One region of the Bradyrhizobium sp. USDA3010 genome, then DNA from elsewhere that is predicted to be linked to it. Evidence: riboswitches for the same ligand, from Rfam matches in the RefSeq annotation. Region 1 holds a riboswitch; each other region holds the start of a gene.
The links. Region 1 has a riboswitch for cobalamin ahead of AC066Y_RS30420 (DUF1636 family protein). Riboswitches for the same ligand answer to the same signal wherever they lie in the genome.
Positions count from the first base shown of each region.

Region 2: linked by a shared signal. The riboswitch ahead of AC066Y_RS01275 (TonB-dependent receptor) and the one ahead of AC066Y_RS30420 (DUF1636 family protein) in region 1 are both predicted to bind cobalamin.
Region 3: linked by a shared signal. The riboswitch ahead of AC066Y_RS02930 (TonB-dependent receptor) and the one ahead of AC066Y_RS30420 (DUF1636 family protein) in region 1 are both predicted to bind cobalamin.

Region 1 is NZ_JBWJZD010000025.1:117,760-124,781, reverse strand. It holds gene cobD (threonine-phosphate decarboxylase CobD) at 1-486, shown strand, start outside; gene AC066Y_RS30430 (cobyric acid synthase) at 483-1,931, opposite strand; gene cobO (cob(I)yrinic acid a,c-diamide adenosyltransferase) at 1,943-2,596, opposite strand; cobalamin riboswitch at 2,633-2,848, shown strand; gene AC066Y_RS30420 (DUF1636 family protein) at 2,942-3,316, shown strand; gene cobW (cobalamin biosynthesis protein CobW) at 3,313-4,347, shown strand; gene cobN (cobaltochelatase subunit CobN) at 4,347-7,022, shown strand, end outside.
Region 2 is NZ_JBWJZD010000001.1:310,804-317,825, reverse strand. It holds gene AC066Y_RS01295 (ABC transporter ATP-binding protein/permease) at 1-547, shown strand, start outside; gene AC066Y_RS01290 (hypothetical protein) at 544-1,092, shown strand; gene AC066Y_RS01285 (amidohydrolase family protein) at 1,245-2,735, shown strand; gene AC066Y_RS01280 (CobW family GTP-binding protein) at 2,737-3,666, shown strand; cobalamin riboswitch at 3,917-4,112, shown strand; gene AC066Y_RS01275 (TonB-dependent receptor) at 4,219-6,501, shown strand; gene AC066Y_RS01270 (PepSY domain-containing protein) at 6,504-7,022, shown strand, end outside.
Region 3 is NZ_JBWJZD010000001.1:647,416-654,437, reverse strand. It holds gene AC066Y_RS02930 (TonB-dependent receptor) at 1-1,923, opposite strand, end outside; cobalamin riboswitch at 2,105-2,302, opposite strand; gene AC066Y_RS02925 (FecCD family ABC transporter permease) at 2,412-3,455, shown strand; gene AC066Y_RS02920 (ABC transporter ATP-binding protein) at 3,452-4,225, shown strand; gene AC066Y_RS02915 (ABC transporter substrate-binding protein) at 4,231-5,061, shown strand; gene AC066Y_RS02910 (MBL fold metallo-hydrolase) at 5,247-6,287, opposite strand; gene AC066Y_RS02905 (DsrE family protein) at 6,480-6,935, opposite strand; gene soxB (thiosulfohydrolase SoxB) at 6,932-7,022, opposite strand, start outside.

The DNA of each region.
Region 1 (7,022 bases):
AGTTTTGCGGACGCGGTACCCGACCTGTCAGTTGCAGGAGAGGCCGGACAATCCGGGCTCCTGATCCTGCGCTCATTCGGCAAGTTTTACGGACTTGCGGGCTTGCGGCTCGGCTTCGCTGTTGGCAGCGAGCCGGATATCGCTGCGCTTGCGGCGATGGCGGGCCCATGGCCGGTTTCGGGTGCCGCAATTGCGATTGGACGGCGCGCGCTGCTCGATCGCGACTGGGCGAGGGCGACGACCGCACGGCTCACGGACGATTGCGCCAGGCTCGATGCGGAGGCGCAATCGCGGGGCTGGACGCTGCTCGGCGGCACGCCGCTGTTTCGTCTCTACGAGACCGGCGACGCGCTGGCCGCGCAGGACAAGCTTGCCCGCGGCCAGATCTGGTCGCGCGTCTTCCAGCAAAAGCCGGGATGGCTGCGCCTCGGCCTGCCGGGCAGCGAGGCCGAATGGTCCCGTCTTGCCGCCGCGTTGTCGGTTTAGCGCGCCAACGCCAGCAGGCCTTCCACATCAAGATGGGTCTCGATGTGCTCGGCAAGCGCGTCGAGCGCGCTCTCGACCCTGGCGCCGTACGGCTGATCCGCCGCAGGGATATCGAGCTGCGCAAGGAACGCCTTGCGAAATCCGTCCGAGGTGAACAGGCCGTGCAGATAGCTGCCGTGCACGCGCCCGTCACGCGACATGGCACCTTCCGGCGAGCCGTCAAGCATTGAAAAGGGCCGCGCGCGATCCGGCCCGTCGGTGCGCCCGATGTGGATCTCGTAGGCACTGATCGGTTGATGGGTCGCAGCATGCATCGCGCTGACGCGGGTCAGCGTCTTCTGTTCGGTCATAACAGTCGTGACATCGAGCAGCCCGAGGCCAGGCGTTTCGCCGGCGAGTCCCTCGATCCCGTCGGGATCGGCGACGCTCTGCCCAAGCATCTGGTATCCGCCGCACAGGCCGAGGATGTGGCCGCCGCGGCGATGATGCGCCAGCAGGTCGATGTCCCAGCCTTGCGCGCGCAGGAAGGCGAGATCGCCGCGGGTCGATTTCGAGCCGGGCAGGATGACGAGCTTCGCGTCGCCCGGAATGGCTTCACCCGGCCGCACCATCACCAGATCGACGCCGGGTTCGAGCTTCAGCGGGTCGAGGTCGTCGAAATTGGCGATCCGCGACAGCGCGAGAAACGCGATCTTGCACTGGCCGGGCTTGCGCGCGTCGCCGAGCCCGAGCGCGTCTTCGGCCGGAAGCTCGCCAGCGCGAACGAACCAGGGCAGCACGCCGAAGCCGCGCCAGGCGGTGCGGGCTTCGATCAGCCGGTAGCCGTCGTCGAACAACGTCGGATCGCCACGGAATTTGTTGATGACAAAGCCCTGGATCATCGCGGCATCATCGGGGGCGATCACCGCCTGGATGCCGACGAGCTGCGCGATCACGCCGCCGCGGTCGATATCGCCGACCAATACCACGGGCACGTCGGCCCTGCGCGCAAAGCCCATATTGGCGATATCGGACTTGCGCAGATTGACCTCGGCGGGGCTGCCGGCGCCTTCGACCAGCACCAGGTCGGCGCGCTCTTTCAATCGCCCAAAGCTCTCCAGCACCGCGCCCATCAGCGATGGTTTCATGGCGGCATATTCGCGCGCGCGGGCGGTCGCGATCCGCTTGCCGTGCAGGATGACCTGCGCGCCGACGTCGGTCTCCGGCTTCAGCAGCACCGGGTTCATGTCGGTGTGCGGCTCGACGCCGGCAGCAAGCGCCTGCAGCGCTTGCGCGCGTCCGATCTCGCCGCCGTCGATGGTCACGGCAGCGTTGTTGGACATGTTCTGCGGCTTGAAGGGCAGCACGCGCAGGCCGCGTCGTCGGGCGGCACGCGCAAGGCCGGCGACGATGAGCGACTTGCCCACGTCCGAACCGGCTCCCTGGATCATCAACGCGCGCGCCATGGCAACAACAGTCAGAACTCGACGCCCGGCTGGGCCTTGATGCCGGAGCGGAAGGGGTGCTTGACCAGCGTCATCTCGGTGACGAGGTCGGCGATCTCGATCAATTCGTCCTTGGCGTTGCGCCCGGTGAGCACGACGTGGGTCATCGGCGGCTTCGAAGTCGTCAGGAAGTCGACGACGTCGGCGATCGCCAGATAGTCATACCGAAGCGCGATATTGATCTCGTCGAGCACGACCATCCGCAGGCTCGGATCCGCGATCAGCTGCTTGGCCTTTTCCCAGCCGGCTTGCGCTGCCGCGACGTCGCGGCCGCGATCCTGCGTCTCCCAGGTAAAACCTTCGCCCATCGCGTGGAATTGACAGAGATCGCCGAAATGTCCGGTGAGCAGGCGGCGCTCGCCCGTATCCCAGGCGCCCTTGATGAATTGCACCACGGCGCAGGGAAAGCCGTGCGCCACGCAGCGCACGATCATGCCGAAGGCGGAGGAGGATTTTCCTTTGCCGGCGCCGGTATGAACGATGATCAGGCCCTTTTCACCGCTCTTGGTCGCCATGATCTTGTCGCGGGCGACCTTCTTTTTCGCCATTTTGGCCGCATGCCGCGCATCCAATGAAGGGTCGGCGCCGACGGCGCCATCTTCAGCGTCGTGTCCATCAGAAATCATCACGTTCCTTCGGCTTGACAAGTGCGAGGCCAGGACGAATGGTGACCCCGCGTTGGTTCCTGTCCTACGACAGGCGAAGAGGGAATGCGATAGGGCTCGGACCGCAAGGTTTGCCCGAAGCGCAGCCGCCCCCGCGACCGTGACCGGAGAGATGCCCAAGCCACTGATTCCCTAATGGAGTCGGGAAGGTGGGCATCACGGGAGAAATCCTACTCCGCAAGCCGGGAGACCTGCCGACGCAGTGTGTTTGAGACCGGCGGACGGGGTGTTCCGCGACGGGGAACGAACCTGTTCACGTCAGGTTCGTGTGCCTCATCGCTTCCCGCAGTCAATTCAGGAAGGGCGATGAGCGTTACACTTTATGTCTGTATCACCTGCCGCGCCGGCCAGACGCTCGCCGAAGGCGAGCTCGCGCCCGGTGCGCGCCTGCATGCCGCGCTCGTTGAGGCGGGCGTGCCCGATGACGTCAATCTGGTTCCGGTCGAATGCCTCTCGGCTTGCAGCCAGGGCTGCTCGGTCGCGCTCAGCGCGCCGGGCCGGTGGTCCTATGTCTACGGCCGCCTGTCCGCGGATAATGCCAGGGATGTGATCGCCGGCGCCTCTGCCTATGCCACGGCGCCTGACGGCATCGTGCCGTGGCGCAGCCGTCCCGAAATCTTCCGCAAGCAATCGCTTGCCCGAATTCCCCCCATCGCCGTCGTGCCGGAGGCCGCAGAATGATGACGCTCGCCAAGGTTCCGGTCACCGTCGTGACCGGCTTTCTCGGGTCCGGCAAGACGACGCTGATCCAGCATCTGATCCGGAATGCCAACGGCAAGAAGCTCGCGGTGCTGGTGAACGAATTCGGCAGTGAAGGCGTCGACGGCGACATCCTGAAGTCGTGTGCGGACTCCAATTGCCCGACCGAGAATATTGTCGAGCTCGCCAACGGCTGCATCTGCTGCACCGTCGCCGACGATTTCATCCCGGCGATGGAGCAATTGCTCGCGCGCCCTGTGAGGCCCGATCATATCGTGATCGAGACGTCCGGCCTCGCGCTGCCGAAGCCGCTGCTGAAGGCATTCGACTGGCCGGAGATCCGTTCGCGGATCACGGTCGATGGCGTGATCGCGCTGGCCGATGCGGAGGCCGTTGCTGCCGGTCGCTTTGCGCCGGACCCGGCCGCCGTGGATGCGCAGCGCGCGGCAGATGAGAATCTCGACCACGAAACGCCGTTGTCCGAAGTGTTCGAGGATCAGATCGCCTGTGCCGATATCGTGCTGCTGACCAAGGCCGATCTCGCCGGTGCCGAGGGGATCAAAGCGGCCAAGGCGCTGATCGCGGCCGAGATGCCGCGCGAGGTGCCGATGTTGCCCATCGTCGACGGCGCGATCGACGCCCGCGTGATCCTCGGTCTTGAAGCGGCGGCAGAGGACGACCTCGCGTCGCGGCCGTCTCACCATGACGGCGAGGACGAACACGAGCACAACGACTTCAATTCCGTGGTGATCGATCTTCCGGAGATCGCGGATGTCGGTGCGCTGATCGCGTCGATCAAGGGGCTGGCGCGCGAGCAAAACGTACTGCGCGCCAAGGGCTATATCGCGGTCGAAGGCAAGCCGATGCGGTTGCTGGTGCAATCGGTCGGCGAGCGGGTCAGGCATCAGTTTGACATGCCCTGGGGCGCGCGGCCGCGGCAGTCGAAGCTCGTTGTGATCGGCGAACACGGCGATATCGATGAAGCCGCGATCCGGGCGCGACTAGGTGTCTGATGCACGTCGTCTTCCGCGAGAGCCGCGGCCTTGAGGAGACCGCGACGCCAAGGGACCTCGGCCAGGATCCGGCCGATCTCGTGGTGTTGTCGTTTTCCGACAGCGATCTCGCCGCGTTCGCGGCCGGCTGGCGGCGGGGCCGCGCCGCGCTGCCGTCGCTGCGGCTCGCCAATCTCGCGGAGCTGCGCCACCCGCTGTCGGTCGATACCTATATCGAGCGGACACTGTCGCATGCGCGCGGCATCCTGGTGCGGCTGATCGGCGGCGAGCCCTATTGGTCATATGGCCTGGCCGTGGTGCATCGGCTGGCGAAGGAACGCGGCATCGCCCTGGTGGTGCTGCCGGCGGATGGCCGCGACGATTTGCGGCTGGATGAATTCTCGACCCTGCCGGTCTCGACGCTGCGCCGCCTGAAGGTGCTGTGCGACAAGGGCGGCCCCGTTGCCGCGCAGGCCGTGATTGCACAACTGGCGCTGGCGTCCGGCCTTTATGCCGGGCCGGTTGTCGGTGAGATCGATCTTCCCGAGATCGGCGTCTACGATTCCCAGCGCGGTGCCGTCGCGGCGCTGCCGGCACCGGATGGCCGGCCGCTGGTGCTCGTGACCTTCTATCGCTCCTATCTGGCGGCCGGCGACACGGCGCCGGTCGATGCGCTGATCGAGGCTTTGCGCAAAAAGGGATTCGATGCCCACGGCGTGTTCGTCACCTCGTTGAAGGCGGCGGGCGTGGCCGATTGGCTGCGCGCTCAGTTCGCGCAATGCTCGCCGGCCGCCATCGTCAATGTGACCGCGTTCTCTGCGGCGGGTGACGACGGCACGACGCCGTTCGATGCCGCATCGTGCCCGGTGTTCCAGGTCGCTTTGTCGACGGCGCAGCGTGAGGATTGGGCCTTGTCGCTGCGCGGCCTGTCGCCCGGCGATCTCGCGATGCATGTGGTGTTGCCGGAGGTCGACGGCCGCCTGTTCACGGGCGTTGTGAGCTTCAAATCGCCCGGTGAGCGCGATCCCGATCTGCAATTCGCGCATCTTGCGCATCGGCCGGATGCCGAGCGCGTCGCAGCGGTCGCCGCGCGCGTGGCAGCCTGGCATCGGCTTGCCGGCAAGCCGGCGGGGGACAAACAGCTTGCGCTCGTGCTTTCGAACTATCCGGGCCGTCCGCATCAGATCGCGCATGCCGTCGGCCTCGATGCACTTGCTTCGGTGGAGGCGTTGTTGGCCGATCTCGCTGCTGCGGGCTTTGATCTTGAGCCGATGAAGTCGCTGGGTGGCGTGCTGCTGCACCGGAAGCTGACATGGGACGTGGCCGAATATCGCGCGGCGATGTCCAGCCTTCCCGAGCTGCTCCAGGACGATCTTTCGCGCGCATGGGGCGCGCCGGAGGATGATCCCGATTGCCGCGACGGCGCATTTCATTTCGCGGCGATCCCGAGCGGCAGGTCGATCATCGCGGTTCAGCCGGAACGCGGTGAGGTCGGCCAGCGCGATGCCGACTATCACAATCTCTCGCGCACGCCGCGCCATGCCTATGTCGCGTTCTATCTGTGGCTCAGGCAGCAGGGCATCGATGCCGTCGTTCATATGGGCGCGCATGGAACGCTGGAATGGCTGCCCGGCAAGTCGGTTGCGCTGTCATCCGCATGCTGGCCGGAAGCGCTGATCGGCGATCTGCCCGTCGTCTATCCCTTCATCGTCAACGACCCCGGCGAGGCCGCGCAGGCCAAGCGCCGGATCGGTGCCGTGACGATCGGCCACCTGCCGCCGCCGCCGCTGGCGCCGGCGGCGGTGCCGGAGGGCTTGCGCAGTCTCGAGCGTTTGCTCGATGAATATTCCACTGCGGACGGCCTCGATCCGGCGCGGCGGCAGCGGCTGATTGCCGCGATCCGCGAGGAAGCTCGCATCGCCGGGCTGGAGGACGATCTCGGTCTCGCGGCGTCAGTCTCCGCGGCCGAGGCCATTCCCCAGATCGATCGCTTTGTCTGCGATCTCAAGGAAAGCCAGTTCGGCGACGGGCTGCATGTGTTCGGGCAGGGCGCTTGCGGCGAGGCGGAGAGGGCAGCGCTGCGCGATGCGCTCGCGGGCCGGCGTGTTGCGCCGGGGCCGGCGGGCTCGCCCTATCGCGGGCGGAGCGACGTGCTGCCGACCGGACGCAATCTGTTTGCGGTCGATCCGCGCGCGTTGCCGACGCCGTCCGCGCATGCGCAAGGCGTGAAGCTCGCCGAGGAGCTGCTGCGCCGTCATTTGCAGGATCACGGCGACTGGCCGAAAGGGCTGGTCGTCGATCTCTGGGGCTCCTCGACGATGCGCACCGCTGGCGAGGACTTTGCGATGGCGCTGCATCTCGCCGGGATCGCGCCGCGCTGGGATCATGGGTCGGGCCGGGTGTCGGGCTACGACATCATCGCGCCGGCAGAGCTCGGCCGGCCGCGCATCGACGTGACGCTGCGCGTGTCGGGACTGTTCCGCGACGTCTTCTCCGGGCTTGCGCAGTTGTTCGAAGCTGCGGCGGAGGCATTGTCCGAGCGCAGCGCTGAGGGTGACGAGAATCCCTACCGGCAGCGCGTCTCGCGCGTGTTCGGGCCTCGTCCCGGACATTATGGCGCCGGCATCGCGTCTGTCCCGGACGTCTTCACGGAGGAGGCGCGCGACGCGGCCGGCGAAGCCTGGCTGTCGGCATCG
Region 2 (7,022 bases), on a different contig from region 1:
GCTCGACGGCGTGCCGATCCGGCAGGCCGATCCGGCCGACGTGCGCGCGCGGATCGCGCTGGTGCCGCAGGATTCCGTGGTGTTCGCCGCGAGCGCCCGCGACAACATCCGGTTCGGCCGGCCCGACGCCACCGACGCCGAGGTGGAGCGGGCCGCCGATCTGGCGCATGCCACCGAATTCCTGCGCCGGCTGCCCGGCGGCTTCGACGCCCAGCTCGGCGAGCGCGGCGTGACGCTCTCCGGCGGCCAGCGCCAGCGCATCGCGATCGCGCGCGCGATCCTGCGCGATGCGCCGCTGCTGCTGCTCGACGAGGCGACCTCGGCGCTCGACGCCGAGAGCGAGACGCTGGTGCAGACCGCGCTGGAGGAATTGATGCGCCATCGCACCACGCTTGTGATCGCGCATCGCCTGGCGACCGTGCTGTCCTGCGACCGCATCCTGGTGATGGATCAGGGCAGGATCGTCGAGCAGGGCGCTCACGCCGAGCTGGTGGCGGCGGGCGGCCTCTATGCGCGGCTGGCACGGCTGCAATTCGAGGGGATTTGAGCGAATTGGGGCTGTGCGCGCTCCGCCTATGCGATTCCTATGTGATCGAGCGCGTGCTCCCCTCGAAAACCTATTCCCGCGCAAGGATAGTCGCGCCGCGCCTGACCTCCCTCGACAGCCGAAGGAGTATCGGCGCGCGGGGTGTTCGACTGATGCGCGAGGACGCGACCGAACCGGAGAGCAAGCTGCTTCGTGCCTGGCAGCTTGCCGTGCTGCGCTTCGCGGTCACGCTCGACGACGACGATCGGATGCACGCGCTCGGTGTGGCCGGCGAGGTCGACCGGCTGGGCGGTGCGGCCGATGACGCCTTCCACTTTTTCCGCCGGACAACCGCGGAGCTGTGCGCGGCGATCTCCGGTCGGGGCGCGGATCAGGATGCCGTCATCCGGCGATTCCTGGCACAAATCGACGATGTCAGGCTCAAGCGCGCGGTCGAAGCGGCGATCGCCAGGGACCGCACGCCGCCGAAACTGGTGGCGAGCCGCATGAAGCCCGGCAACGATCTCTGGCGGGGGCTGCCGTCGCGGCGTGCAACAGGAACGTAGGGAGGGGCTCTCTGCAATCGCCGTCACGGCGCGGCGGATATTCCGCCAGAACATGTCGCCACGACCCCTTGCCGGGTTGCTGCGATGAGTGCGATGCGCTTCTCTGTGCTCGAAAAGAGATCGGTCGGTGTCGGACAATGCGGGGAGTGGCGATGGGTGGTTTGGTGATCAGCGGCGGCCGGGTGGTGGATCCGGCCAGCGGGATGGACGCGATCGGCGACGTCGCCGTCGTCGACGGCAAGATCGCCGCGGTCGGCACCGGCCTCGGCGGCGCCGAGCGGCAGATCGACGCCACCGGCCTTGTGGTGGCGCCCGGCTTCATCGACCTGCACGCGCATGGCCAGACCATACCGGCCGATCGCATGCAAGCGTTCGACGGGGTGACGACTTCGCTCGACCTCGAGGCCGGTGTGTTGCCGGTGGCATCCTGGTACAAGCGTCAGGCCGAGAAGGGACGGGTGCTGAACTACGGCGCCGCGGCCAACTGGGCGTTCGCGCGGATCGGCGCGATGACCGGCTCGAATGCGGAAAGCTCGCTGGAATCATTCGGCGCAGCGATGCGCGATCGCCGCTGGATCGAGAACGTGGCGACCGAGGGCGAGGTCGGCGGCATCCTCGCGCGCCTTGCCAACGGATTGAACGAGGGCGGCATCGGCATCGGCATTCTCAACGCCTATGCGCCGGGCGCCGGCGTGCAGGAACTGACCGCGGTGTGCCAGCTCGCCGCTGATCATGCGGTGCCGACCTTCACCCACGTCGCCTACATGTCACGCATCGATCCCGAGAGTGCGGCCGAGGCCTATATCCGCCTGATCGGCTATGCCGGTGCCACCGGCGCGCACATGCACATCTGCCATTTCAACTCGTCGAGCAAGACAGACATCGAGCGCTGTGTTGCGCTGATCGCGAAAGCGCAGGCGCAGGGCCTGCCGATCACGGTGGAGGCCTATCCCTACGGCACCGGCTCGACCGTGCTGGCGGCGACCTTCTTCAGCGATCCTAAATTCGAGGAGCGCAACGGCCTCGGCTATGATTCGGTGCAGCGCGTGACCGACGGTCACCGCTTCGGCAGCCGCGAGGAGCTGCTGGCGGCGCAGGCCGCGGAACCCTCGACGCTGGTGCTGTGGCATGTGCTCGATATCGAGAACAACCAGCACCATCGCGATCTGCTCGACATGGCGGTGCTGTATCCGGGTGGCGCGATCGCGTCCGACGCGATGCCATGGACGCTGTCGGATGGCCGTCCCTATACTGGCGACGCCTGGCCGCTGCCTGACGATGCCACCTCGCATCCGCGTTCGGCCGGCTGCTTCACCCGCTTCATCCGCGAATGGGTCCGCGAGCGCAGGAAGGTGTCGCTGCTCGAGGGCATCCGCAAATGTGCGCTGATCCCGGCGGAAATCCTGTCCGCGAGCACGCCGGCGATGCGCGCCAAGGGCAGGCTGCAGGCGGGCGCGGACGCTGACGTCGTGGTGTTCGACTTCGAGACGCTCAGCGATCGTGCGACCTTCTCCGCGATGAACCGCCCGGCGGAAGGCGTGCGGCATCTCGTGGTCAGCGGCCAGCCGCTGATCAATGATGGCGTCCTCGATGTCGCGGCGCGGCCGGGCCGGCCGGTGCGCCGGCCGGTCACTGGGGGCTGATGTGGCGGTCCCGATCCTGCTGGTCGCGGGTTTTCTCGGGGCGGGCAAGACCACGGTCGTCAACCATCTGCTGGCGCATGCGCAAGGCCGCCGCATCGCCGCCGTGGTCAATGATTTCGGCGCGATCAATATCGATGCGGAGCTGATCGCCGGCGCCAGCGATGGCGTGGTCAGCCTGAGCAATGGCTGCATCTGTTGCACGCTGGAGGGCGATCTGCTGCGCACGCTCGCAACCTTGCTGCGGCGGGATCCGCGTCCCGAATTCATCGTGATCGAGACCAGCGGGATCGCCGATCCCTCCGACATCGTCCGCAACCTGATGGATCCGGTGATCTGGAAGGAGGCGCCGCTGGAGACAGTGCTGTGCGTGGTTGACGCGACGCAGCCGGTGGTCGCGCTGGATGATGCGCTGCTGCGCTCGCAGTTGAGGGCGGCCGATGTGGTGGCGCTGAGCAAGGTCGATCTGGCTGATGCAGCCGCGTGCGCCGCGATCCGCGATGCGGTGCGGGCACTGCGTCCGGCGGCCGTGGTGGTCGATGCGCAGCATGGCGAGGTGCCGGCAGCGCTGCTGTTTCCCGCGGACCTCGATCGGTTGCCGGCGCCGCGCGAGACCGCGCCGCGCCGGCCGACATCCGACCGGTTCGAGACGCTGAGCTGGACCTCGGAGCGGCCGGTGCGGTTGCCGCGCTTGCAGCAGGCGATCGGCAAACTGGCGCCGAAGCTGGCGCGGGCGAAGGGATTGTTCGAGACGGTGGAGCAGCCCGGACGGCTGACGGTGTTTCAACTCGCCGGCGGACGCGCGACACTGGCTGCCGGCGGCGTGCCGGCGCCCGGCGTGCCACGAACGCGAATCGTGTTCATTGCGGAGATGGGCGCTCTGTCGCGGGCCGAGATCGATGAGGTGATGCAGGGATGTATCGAAGCCGAGTGATGCGAATTAGGTATTCCGTCATCCTGAGGAGCCGCGAAGCGGCGTCTCGAAGGATCGACGGCCACCAGCGTGGCCGTGCATCCTTCGAGGCTCGCCCAGCGGCGCAATTGCGCCGCAAGGCTCGCACCTCAGGATGACGGAATAGAGAATCCTCGCGTCGGCCCGCGCTGTCGCTGTGTCATCGCAGCAGCATCATCCCGCAAAGCATGTGTGCGACAATCGCATCGAATTGACAGCCCATCCCGCACCACCTATCGTTTCGGCCGACGGTTCCCTTCGGGGATCAAAAGGGAATGCGGTGCGAGGGTAACCCCAATGCCGCAGCTGTCCCCGCAACTGTAAACGGCGAGCCTTTCGTCAATTTGCCACTGGGCCACTCCGCCCGGGAAGGCGTCGACAGGCGATGACCCGTGAGCCAGGAGACCTGCCGTCAGTCGTGGTCACACGCGAGCACATCGGGCGGGGGCGTCCTGGTGGGATCGGAGCACTGCCTTTGGGGCAATGCGCCAGTCCGCGTTCGCGGTGACGTGCCACGTTACCGCGAGTCCTTTCATGTCTCCGTCCTCTCCCGCTGCGCGCAAATGGCGCCTCGGTCTCGTTTGCTCCCTGTCATCGCTGCTGCTGCCGGCTGAAGGTTCGGCACAAACATCTCCACCCACGACGCTCGATCCGATCGAGGTCGCACCCTCGACATCCACAAAGCCCAAGCCCGCGGCGCGAAGCCGCAACTCGGCGACGTCGTCGCGGCCGCGCGCCAGACCTGCAACGGCGGCGGCAACCGCTGGCGCGCCGCGCGCCGCGGCGTCAGGTGCATCGGGATCGGTATCGCCGACGCTCAACGCCACCACGCAGGGAGGTACCGGCAGTCGTCTCAACCTGACGCCGCTGCAGACGCCGGCCAGCGTCGAGATCATCACGGCGCAAACCATCGCCGAACGCGGCCAGCACAATGTGCTCGATGCCGTCACCCAGAACGCGGCCGGGTTCATCGCAACGCCGGCGCCCGGCAATGGCGGCCTGTCGTTCAGCACCCGCGGCTTTGCCGGCAGCAACTCGGTGATGACGCTATACGACGGCACGCGCTTCTATATCGGCTCTGGCACCCTGACGTTCCCCTACGACACCTGGTCGACGCAACGCGTTGAAGTGCTGCGCGGTCCGGCCTCGGTGCTGTACGGCGAGGGCGCGATCGGCGGCGTCATCAACGTCGTTCCGAAGAAGCCGCAGGGCACGCCTTATAACGAGGCCGAGGTCTCGCTCGACAGCAACATGACGCGGCGGCTCTCGGTCGACAGCACCGGTCCGATCAATCCCAATGTGTCCTACCGCATCAACGCCACCGGCAACATGTCGGACGGCTGGGTCGATCGCGACAAGACCTCGAATGCGGTGGTCTCCGCCGCCGTGCGCGTGCAGGCATCGGACAATCTCGCCTTCACACTGTCCGAGGATTACGGCGACCGCAGCCCGTCGCGCTATTTCGGTACGCCGCTGATCAACGGGTCGATCCAGGATGCATTGCGTTTCAAGAACTACAACGCATCAGACAGCGCGATCCGCTATCAGGACAGCTGGACCCAGTTCAAGACCGAGTGGGACGTCGCCGACGGCATCAAGATCAACAACACGCTGTATTATCTGACCAGCGAGCGGCACTGGCGCGACATCGAAAACTACACCTGGAACCCGAAGACCCAGCTGATCGACCGCTCCAGCTACATCGAGATCTTCCACGACCAGAAGCAGCTCGGCAACCGGATGGATGCGACCTTCAGCGGTCAAGTCCTCGGGCTCGCGAACCAGTTCGTCGCCGGGTTCGACGTCAACCGGATCGACTTCACCCACACCAACAATTCGCCCTATGGCGGCGCGTCGTCGGTCAATCCTTACGTGTTCGATCCCGGATCGTTCTTCGCGACGACCACGGCGACGACGCCGGGCTTCAACGCGATCGTCAATCAATACGCGCTGTTCGCCGAAGATCGCCTGTCGCTGACCGATCAATTGTCGCTCGTCACCGGCGTCCGGTACGATCGTCCCGAGGTCGATCGCACCGACTACAAGACGCCGGCGAACAGTTTTGAAACCACGCTGTCGGGCACCAGCTGGCGAACCGGGTTGGTGTACGAGCCGATCAAGAACCTCGCGTTCTACGGCCAGTATGCGGTCGGCGTCGATCCGGTCAGCAACCTGATCTCGCTGTCGACCTCGCAGAAAACCTTCCAGCTCGCGACCGGCAAGCAGACCGAAATCGGCGTCAAGCAGTCGTTCTGGGGCGGCCGCGGCGAGTGGACGCTGGCAGGGTACGAGATCGTCAAGACCGGCCTGACCATTCCCGATCCCAGCAATCCCACCGCCGGCCTGGCACTGCAGATCGGCCAGCAATCATCCCGCGGGGTCGAAGGAACGATCGGGCTCGCGCTGAACGATGGCTGGCGCGTCGACGCCAATCTTGCGCTGCTGCGTGCCAGATACGACAACAACAGCCAGGTGGTCGGCGGCAAGGTCGTCAGCTACAACGGCAATGTCCCGGTCAACGTGCCGCAGCAGGTCTCGAACGTCTGGCTGACCTGGGACTTCGCGCCGAACTGGTCGGTCTATGGCGGCGTGCAGATCGTCGGTGCGATGTACTCCGATCTCGCCAACACCCAGTTGCGGCCGGGTTACAACGTCGTCAATGGCGGCATCAGGTGGAAGCCGGATGACCGCACCACGGTCGCGTTCAGGGTCTACAATCTGTTCGACAAGGTCTACGCGGTGACCTCGAACGGGACGGGGCAGTGGCTGCTCGGCATGCCGCGCACCGCCGAATTGTCCGCCAACGTGAAGTTCTGACCATGCGCAACGCTCTGATCCGGCGAGCGCGGCGATGGCTCTATGTCGTCCATCGCTGGATCGGCATTGCGACGTGTCTGTTCTTCGCGATGTGGTTCATCTCCGGCCTCGTCATGATGTACGTGGCGTTTCCGCGCCTCACTGACGACGAGCGCCTCTCCGCGCTCCCTGGCATCGTTTGGAGCAAGGTGCAGGTCGCTCCTGATCGCGCGATGGCGATCGCGGGCGCGGAGCATTACCCGCGCGATCTCCGGCTCTCGATGCTGGACGATGTTCCGGTCTATCGCGTGACTGGATGGAAGGGAGGCGCGGTCACTATTTCGGCCATCGACGGCAGCACGATCGACCGGATCACGCCGGACCAGGCGCTTGCCATTGCCCGGCATCATCCGCGCGCCGTGCGGCCGGAACTGCTCGATACGGTGACGCGCGACCAATGGTCGGTCACCGCGCGCTTCGATCCGTTGCGGCCGCTCCATTTGATCGGCCTCGGCGACGCCGATGGCACCCAACTTTATGTC
Region 3 (7,022 bases), on a different contig from region 1:
CACGCCGAGATTGCCGGTGTAGCGCGAGACCAGCGGCACGTCGTTGCCGGCCCACATGCCTTCGCGGAACACCGCACGAGTGATCGCCATGCCGCCACGCAACGTCACAGTGTCGCTGACCTTGAGCGAGGCGCTGGTCTCTGAGCCGTAGCGGCGGGTCGGGTCGAGGTTGACGTTGTAGAACAGCACCGGATTGAAATGGATCTCGTTCTCGAGATCCATCAGATAGACGCTGCTCTGGACCTGAAACAGGTTGGTCCTGACGCGGAAGCCGCCCTCGACGTCCTGCGACGTCTGGGTCTTGAGCTGGAAGCTCTGCGGGATCGGGGCGAAGGTCAGCGGGTCGAATGACGGACCCGAAGCGACGCGCTCGTCGACGTCGGGCGTGCGGAATGCGCGCGCGGCGCGGCCGAATACCGAGAAGGTGTCGGTGAAGCGATGCTCGGCGCCGACATGCAGCGCGTACTGCGTCTCGTTGCTGTCGAGCGGCGCCGCCTGCGTGTCGAAGGCGAATGGCGCGTTCGGGTCGTAGCGGTCGCGTGCCGACACGCTGGTATTCTGGACGCGCGCACCGTAGGAGAAATCGGTGGTCGGCAGCAGGCCGATCGTGTGCTGCCAGTACCCGGCCAGGGTCTGCTGCTCGATATTGTAGATGTGGTAGGGATCGACGCCTTGATAGGCGCCGCGTGCCTCACGGAACGTCGAATCGTAATAGTCAATGCCGGTCAGGATCGTGGACGGCATCCTCAGCACGACGTTCTTGACGCTGAGCCGCGGCGTGAGCGACCAGGTTTGTAGCGCCGCATCGTTATAGGTCGAGGCGAAGCTGATGGTCGGCACGGTGCCGAAGAAGCCGCTTTGCGTCTCGCGCTGCCGCCAGCCGCCGTCGACGATGAGGTCGACGCCGTTCATCAGCGTCTTGGTGAAGCCGGCGGTAACGCTGGCGGTTTGCTGGTTGGCATAGTCGAACGGCGTCGCCGCGCCGCGGCGATCGGTGAGCAGCTCGTTGACGCCGATCGACGGATCGACCAGCCGTCCGCCGGGCAGGCCGAGCTTCTGGTCGCTGCCGGTGACGGTGAGGAAGGCGGTGAGATCCGATGTCGTGTAGTTGACGTTGCCGACGGCGTTGCGCTGGTCGAGCGCATTGTTGACGCGGTAGCCGTCGGACTTGATGCCGTTGCCGTAGAACGAGGTCGACCACGGGCCGGAATTAAGCGCCGCGGACACCGCGGCCATGCGGGTGTTGAACGAGCCGAAACCGCCTTCGGCCCTGATCGTGGCCGGCGGACCGCCGGCGCCGGTCTTGGTGATGATGTTGACCACGCCGCCCACCGCGTTGTCGCCGTAGAGCACCGCGCCGCTGTTGCCGCGCGTGATCTCGATGCGTTCGATCGAATCGAGCGGGATCGTGGTGAGATCGAAGCCGGCCTTGTCGACGTCGTTGAGGCGGCGGCCGTTGAGCAGGAACAGGGTGTTGTCGGAGGCGAATGCGCCGAAGCCGCGCAGGTCGACCGCGGTCTTGGCGCCGTTCGGGCCGCCATAAAGCGATTGCAGCTGCACGCCCGGCACCTGCGCGAGAATCTCGGGCAGCGACTGCACCGGCGAATGCGCGATGTCGTCGGCGGTGATCACGGTCGAGGAAGAGCCGACAATGCCGGCGAACTGGCGGCCGCCGCCGCCTGGGCCGCCCGTTCCGGTGGCCGGTCCGGTCCCTGTCGTGTTCGATCCTGCTCCGCTGCCCACATTGTTGCCTTGCGTGGTGCCCGGCGCCGGGCGGCGTGGCGCCGGCGCTTCGTCAGCGGCTGGCCTGGCGCGCGTAAAATTCTGGTCGCCAGGCTTGGTGATTTCGATGGCCGGCAGCTGATTGGGAGAGGGCGCCTGCTGCGCCCGTGCGGTCGAGAGAACGATTGTCGGCGCGATCATCGTCGACGCGAGCAGAAGCGCGCGGCGCCGCCGGGAAGAAGAGTTGGAGAACATCTAAGAGAGACCTCGGTAACGTCAGTGGCACGTCACCGCGAACCAGTCTCACCATCGTGCTCGCAGGCTCAGCTGCTTGCAGCCTCAAGTGAAGCTCATGCCTGTACTCCCCGACCGGCATCTTCGCGTGTGACCACGGCTGACGGCAGGTCTCCTGGCTCGCGGGTCGTTACCCTTCGTCGCCTTCCCAGGACCGAGATTCCCAGTGGCCTGTGACGAAGGATTCACCGCATACAGTTGCGGGGGCAGCCGCGGCGTTGGGGAAGTTTCCCCGCACCGCATTCCCTTTTCATCTCATGAAAGAACCGTCATGTTCATCTAGGGTTCGGCTGGGCAAAGTCAATCCGGCGAAGGTCGGGCGGCCGCCAGGTGGCCACGGTTTCTGTCGGGTGTCGCTTGTCTGCCACGGCGATCGCTGTAAGAGCATGGATCCAATGAACGTGCAGGATTTTGCCTTGGCGGCCGAGGTCGCGGCGCGGCGCCGGTGGGGCGCTACCGCGGCGCTGCTCGCGCTCGTGGTCCTGCTGCTGGTGCTCTCGCTCGGCATCGGGCCGGTGCGGCTGTCGCCGCTTGCGGTGATCGAGGCGGTGTTCGGCGGCGGCAGCGACGTGGCGCAGGTGATCGTGCGCGAGATCCGGCTGCCGCGCACCGTTCTGGCGTTCGCGATCGGCGGTATTCTCGGGCTATCGGGCGCAGCGCTGCAGGGACTGCTGCGCAATCCGCTGGCCTCGCCGTCGTTGTTCGGCGCACCGCAATCGGCGGCATTCGGCGCGGTGCTGGTGATCGCGCTGGGCCTCGCCGATGTGCGCTCCTACGCGCTGCCGGTGGTGGCGATCATCGCCGCGTTCGGTTCGGTGTTCGCGCTGCTGGCGATTGCCGGCCGCAATGCCGGGCTTTTGATCCTGATCCTCGCGGGACTCGCGATCTCGAGCTTTGCGGGGGCGGCGACGGCGCTGGTGATGAATCTCTCCAGCAATCCGTTCGTGGTGCTGGAGATCGCATTCTGGCTGCTCGGCTCGCTCGAGGACCGCAGCTTCCAGCACGTGGCGCTGGCGCTGCCCTTCATCATCGCGGGCGCGGCCATCCTGCTCAGCCAGGCGAACGCGTTCCGTGCGCTGACGCTCGGCGAGGAGGCCGCGCAGAGTCTCGGCGTCGATGTCGGGCGGCTAAGGTTGCTCGTGATCGCGGGTGTTGCGCTCGGCGTCGGCGGCGCGGTCGCGGTCACCGGCACGATCGGCTTCATCGGTCTCGTCGCGCCGCATCTGATGCGCCCCCTGATCGGTCACGATCCGGCGCGGCTGCTGGTGCCGAGCGCGCTCGCCGGTTCGGCACTGCTGCTCGCCGCCGATATCGCGGTGCGCATCATCCCCTCGACGTCGGACATCAAGGTCGGCGTGCTGACCTCGATCATCGGCGTGCCGTTCTTCCTCTATCTGATCATGCGCGAACGCCGCGCGCTCGGCGGAGGCGTGGCATGACGCTGCTCTCCGCCACCGCGCTCAATGCCTCGCTCGGCAGCCGCAAGGTGCTGCACGATGTCTCGCTGTCGCTGGAAGCGGGCCATCTGGTCGCGCTGGTCGGCCCGAACGGCGCCGGCAAGACCACGCTGCTGCGCGCGCTGGCCGGGCTGATTCCATCCGACGGCGAGATCAGGATCGGCGGCGACGCGCTGGCCGCGCTTGCGCTGCGCGAGCGGGCGAAGCGCTTCGCCTATTTGCCGCAGGGGCACATGGTGCATTGGCCGCTGCCGGCGCGCGATATCGTCGCGCTCGGCCGCTATCCGCATGGCGCGACCGATCCGGCGCGGTTGTCGCAAAAGGATATGGAGGCGGTGCTGCGCGCGATGCAGGCGGTCGAAGTCACTGAATTCAGCGACCGCCGCGTCACCGAGCTGTCCGGCGGCGAGCGCAGCCGCGTCGCACTGGCCCGGGTGCTGGCGGTGGAGGCGCCGGTGATCCTCGCCGACGAGCCGACCGCCTCGCTCGATCCGCGCCACCAGATCGACGTGATGCAGAAGCTGCGCAACGTCGCCGACACCGGCGTACTGGTCATCGTGGTGACCCACGATCTCGGGCTCGCCGCGCGCTTTGCCGATCACATGCTGGTGCTGTCGGACGGGCGGCTGGCGGCGCAAGGTGCGCCCGCTGAAGCGCTGTCCGAGAGCGTGCTGGCCAGCGTGTTCCGGGTCAGCGCCTACCGCGCCGAATTTCAGCGCGAGGCCGTCATCGTGCCATGGGCGGACGTGTGATGGGGATGCGGCGTCTCGCAGCGGTGGCCGCAGCGGCATGGCTGATGTCGTATGCAGCCGCGTCCGCCGGCGGACCGCGCATCGTCTCGATGAACGTCTGCAGCGACCAGCTGGTGCTGTCGCTGGCCGACCCGGATCAGATCCTTGGCCTCAGCCGCTTTTCGCGCGATGGCTGGCAATCCTGGGCCGCCGAGCTGGCGCGAAACTATCCGCTTCTGTCCGGTGAGGCCGAGGACGTGCTGCTGCTCAAGCCCGACATCGTCGTGGTCAGCCTGTTCGACAAGCGCGCGACGCGCGATCTCCTGAACGCCAACGGATTGCACCTCGTCGAATTCACGGTGCCGCGCACGCTGGACGAGGTGAGGGACCAGATCCGCGCGATGGGCGACGTGGTACAGCATCCGGATCGCGCGCGGGCCGAGATCGCGCGGTTCGATGCGGCGATCGCGCGGGCGCGGGCGGTGGCTGATGGTCATCACTATCGGGTGCTGCCGGTGGAGCGGCGCGGCTTTGTCTCAGGTCGCAGCAGCCTGATCAGCTCGCTGCTTGCGGCAACTGGCCTGAGCAACGCGGCCGGCGAACTCGGGCTCGACGCGGGCGGATTTGCCTCGCTGGAGGCAATCGTAAATCTGAGGCCGGATTTCATCCTGGTGTCGGAGGCCGGCGATCGCGCCGAGGACGAGGGCCGCGCCTTCCTGCTGCATCCGGCGCTGGAACGCTTCTATCCGGCCGACAAGCGGATCGTGCTGCCGGAGCGGCTGACGGTGTGCGGCGGCGTCATGCTGGCCGATGCGCTGGATCGGTTGACGGCGGAACTCAAGCGGGTGACGCGGTGATCACTCGTCATCCGTCATCCTGAGGAGCGCGTAGCGCGTCTCGAAGGATGCACGGCCCGGATGCTTCCGGGCGTTCGCCGGAGGGAGCGGGGCCGTCGCCCTTCGAGGCTCGCCCAGCGGCGCAATTGCGCCGCAAGGCTCGCACCTCAGGGTGACGGTGCTAGAAATTGTGCGCGGCTAACGGGTTACCCCGTCACCACCGGCCCGCCGGCCTTCTTCCACGCATCGATGCCGCCTTCGATATGGGCGGTGTTCGCCAATCCCGCTTTCTTCGCGGAAGCTACCGCCATCGCGGAACGTTCGCCGAAGGCGCAGAAGAACACGACGCGGCGGCCGGTCGCGGCCGCGACTTCGCGCAGCATGCCACCGGGCTGCAACGTGGCGCAAATCCCGGGATAGGGCGCGTGCAGCGCGCCCGCGAGTGTCCCGTGCTTGGCCCGCTCGCCGCTCTCGCGTAGATCGACCAGCAGGATATCGGGCCGGCCGAGGCTCGCGATGGCGTCGCGCGCGCTGATGGACAGGCCTTCCTTGGCGAGCTCGTCCTGGTGCAGGCCGACATGCATGTTGGCGGGCACCGCGACGTCCATCATCTTTGGATTCGGGAGATGAAGATTGTTCATCAGCTCGACATAGTCGTCGATCGATTTCACCTGCAGCCGCGGATTGTAGCGCTTCTCCTCGCCGATGGTGGAGACGGTGTCGCCCTTGTAGTCATGCGCGGGGAATACCAGGGTCTCTTCCGGCAGCTTCAGCAGGCGGTTGAAGATCGAATCATACTGCGCTCGCGCGCTGCCGTTCTGAAAATCGGTGCGGCCGGTGCCGCGGATCAAGAGCGTGTCGCCGGTGAAGACGCGGTCGCCCATCAGATAGCTATAGGAATCGTCGGTGTGGCCGGGCGTGTACAACGCTTCGAGGCAGAGGCCTTCGATCGTCACCTTGTCGCCGTCGGAGACGCGCATCGACACCACGTCGGCCTTGCTCTGCTCGCCCATGATGGTGATGCACTGGGTGCGGTCGCGCAGCTCGCCGAGGCCGGTGATGTGATCGGCATGCAGGTGCGTATCGACCGCCTTGACCAGTCGGAGGTCGAGTTCCTGCAGCAGCTTGCAGTAGCGGTCGGCCTTCTCCAGCACCGGATCGAGGATCAGCGCCTCGCCGCCGGCGCGGCTCGCGAGCAGATAGCTGTAGGTGCCGGACACGCTGTCGAACAGCTGGCGAAAGATCATGACGGCTTACCTGTTCTCCGGGTCAAGTCACATGGAGGATATTATTCCATAGATAGGGTCGATTCAAAGCAAATCCATCCCCCCAACTAAGCCCATCCCCGTCACCCCAAGGAGCCGCGTCGCGGCGTCTCGAAGGGTGAACGGCCCGGCTCCTTCCGCGGGAGGGGTTATGCGCGTTCAGGCGACCGCGGGTTAAGGACGGACCAGCGTGTAGCCGTTCTCGGTGAGAAGCAGGATCTGTGCGACGCCGACCTGTACTGGGGTGGCGGTCGCGATGTAGTCCGGCCGCTTGCCGGTGTCGCGCTCGATCGTGTCGAGGGTGTTGAGGCAGATGTCGACCCGCGCACCCTGCGCGACCAGGCTCTCGACCAGCTTGCGGTTCGCATTATCGGGCTTGAGCAGTTCGATGCCCGGGCCGAAGGCGACGATCTCGACCGCGACCTTGTCGGGGTCGTAGTGCTTCATCAGATTGCTCGCGACGCTGATGACGAGGCCCTGCTTCTTCGGATCGTTGTCGGAGAGCTGCAGCACGACCTTGTGCTCGGCGAACGGCTTGTCCTGCAGCGGCGCGAGCTGGGCGCGGGCCGGCGGCGTTGCCAGCGCGATCGCCGCGAGGCCGAGCGCCGCGATGAGCGCGCGCCGCGTCATCCGTGCCTCGCAATGCCCGGGTTGTCCTCGACGCCTTTCAGCGTCACGCCGGGTTCGTCGCGGTTCGGCGGCCGGCCGGAGCGCAGA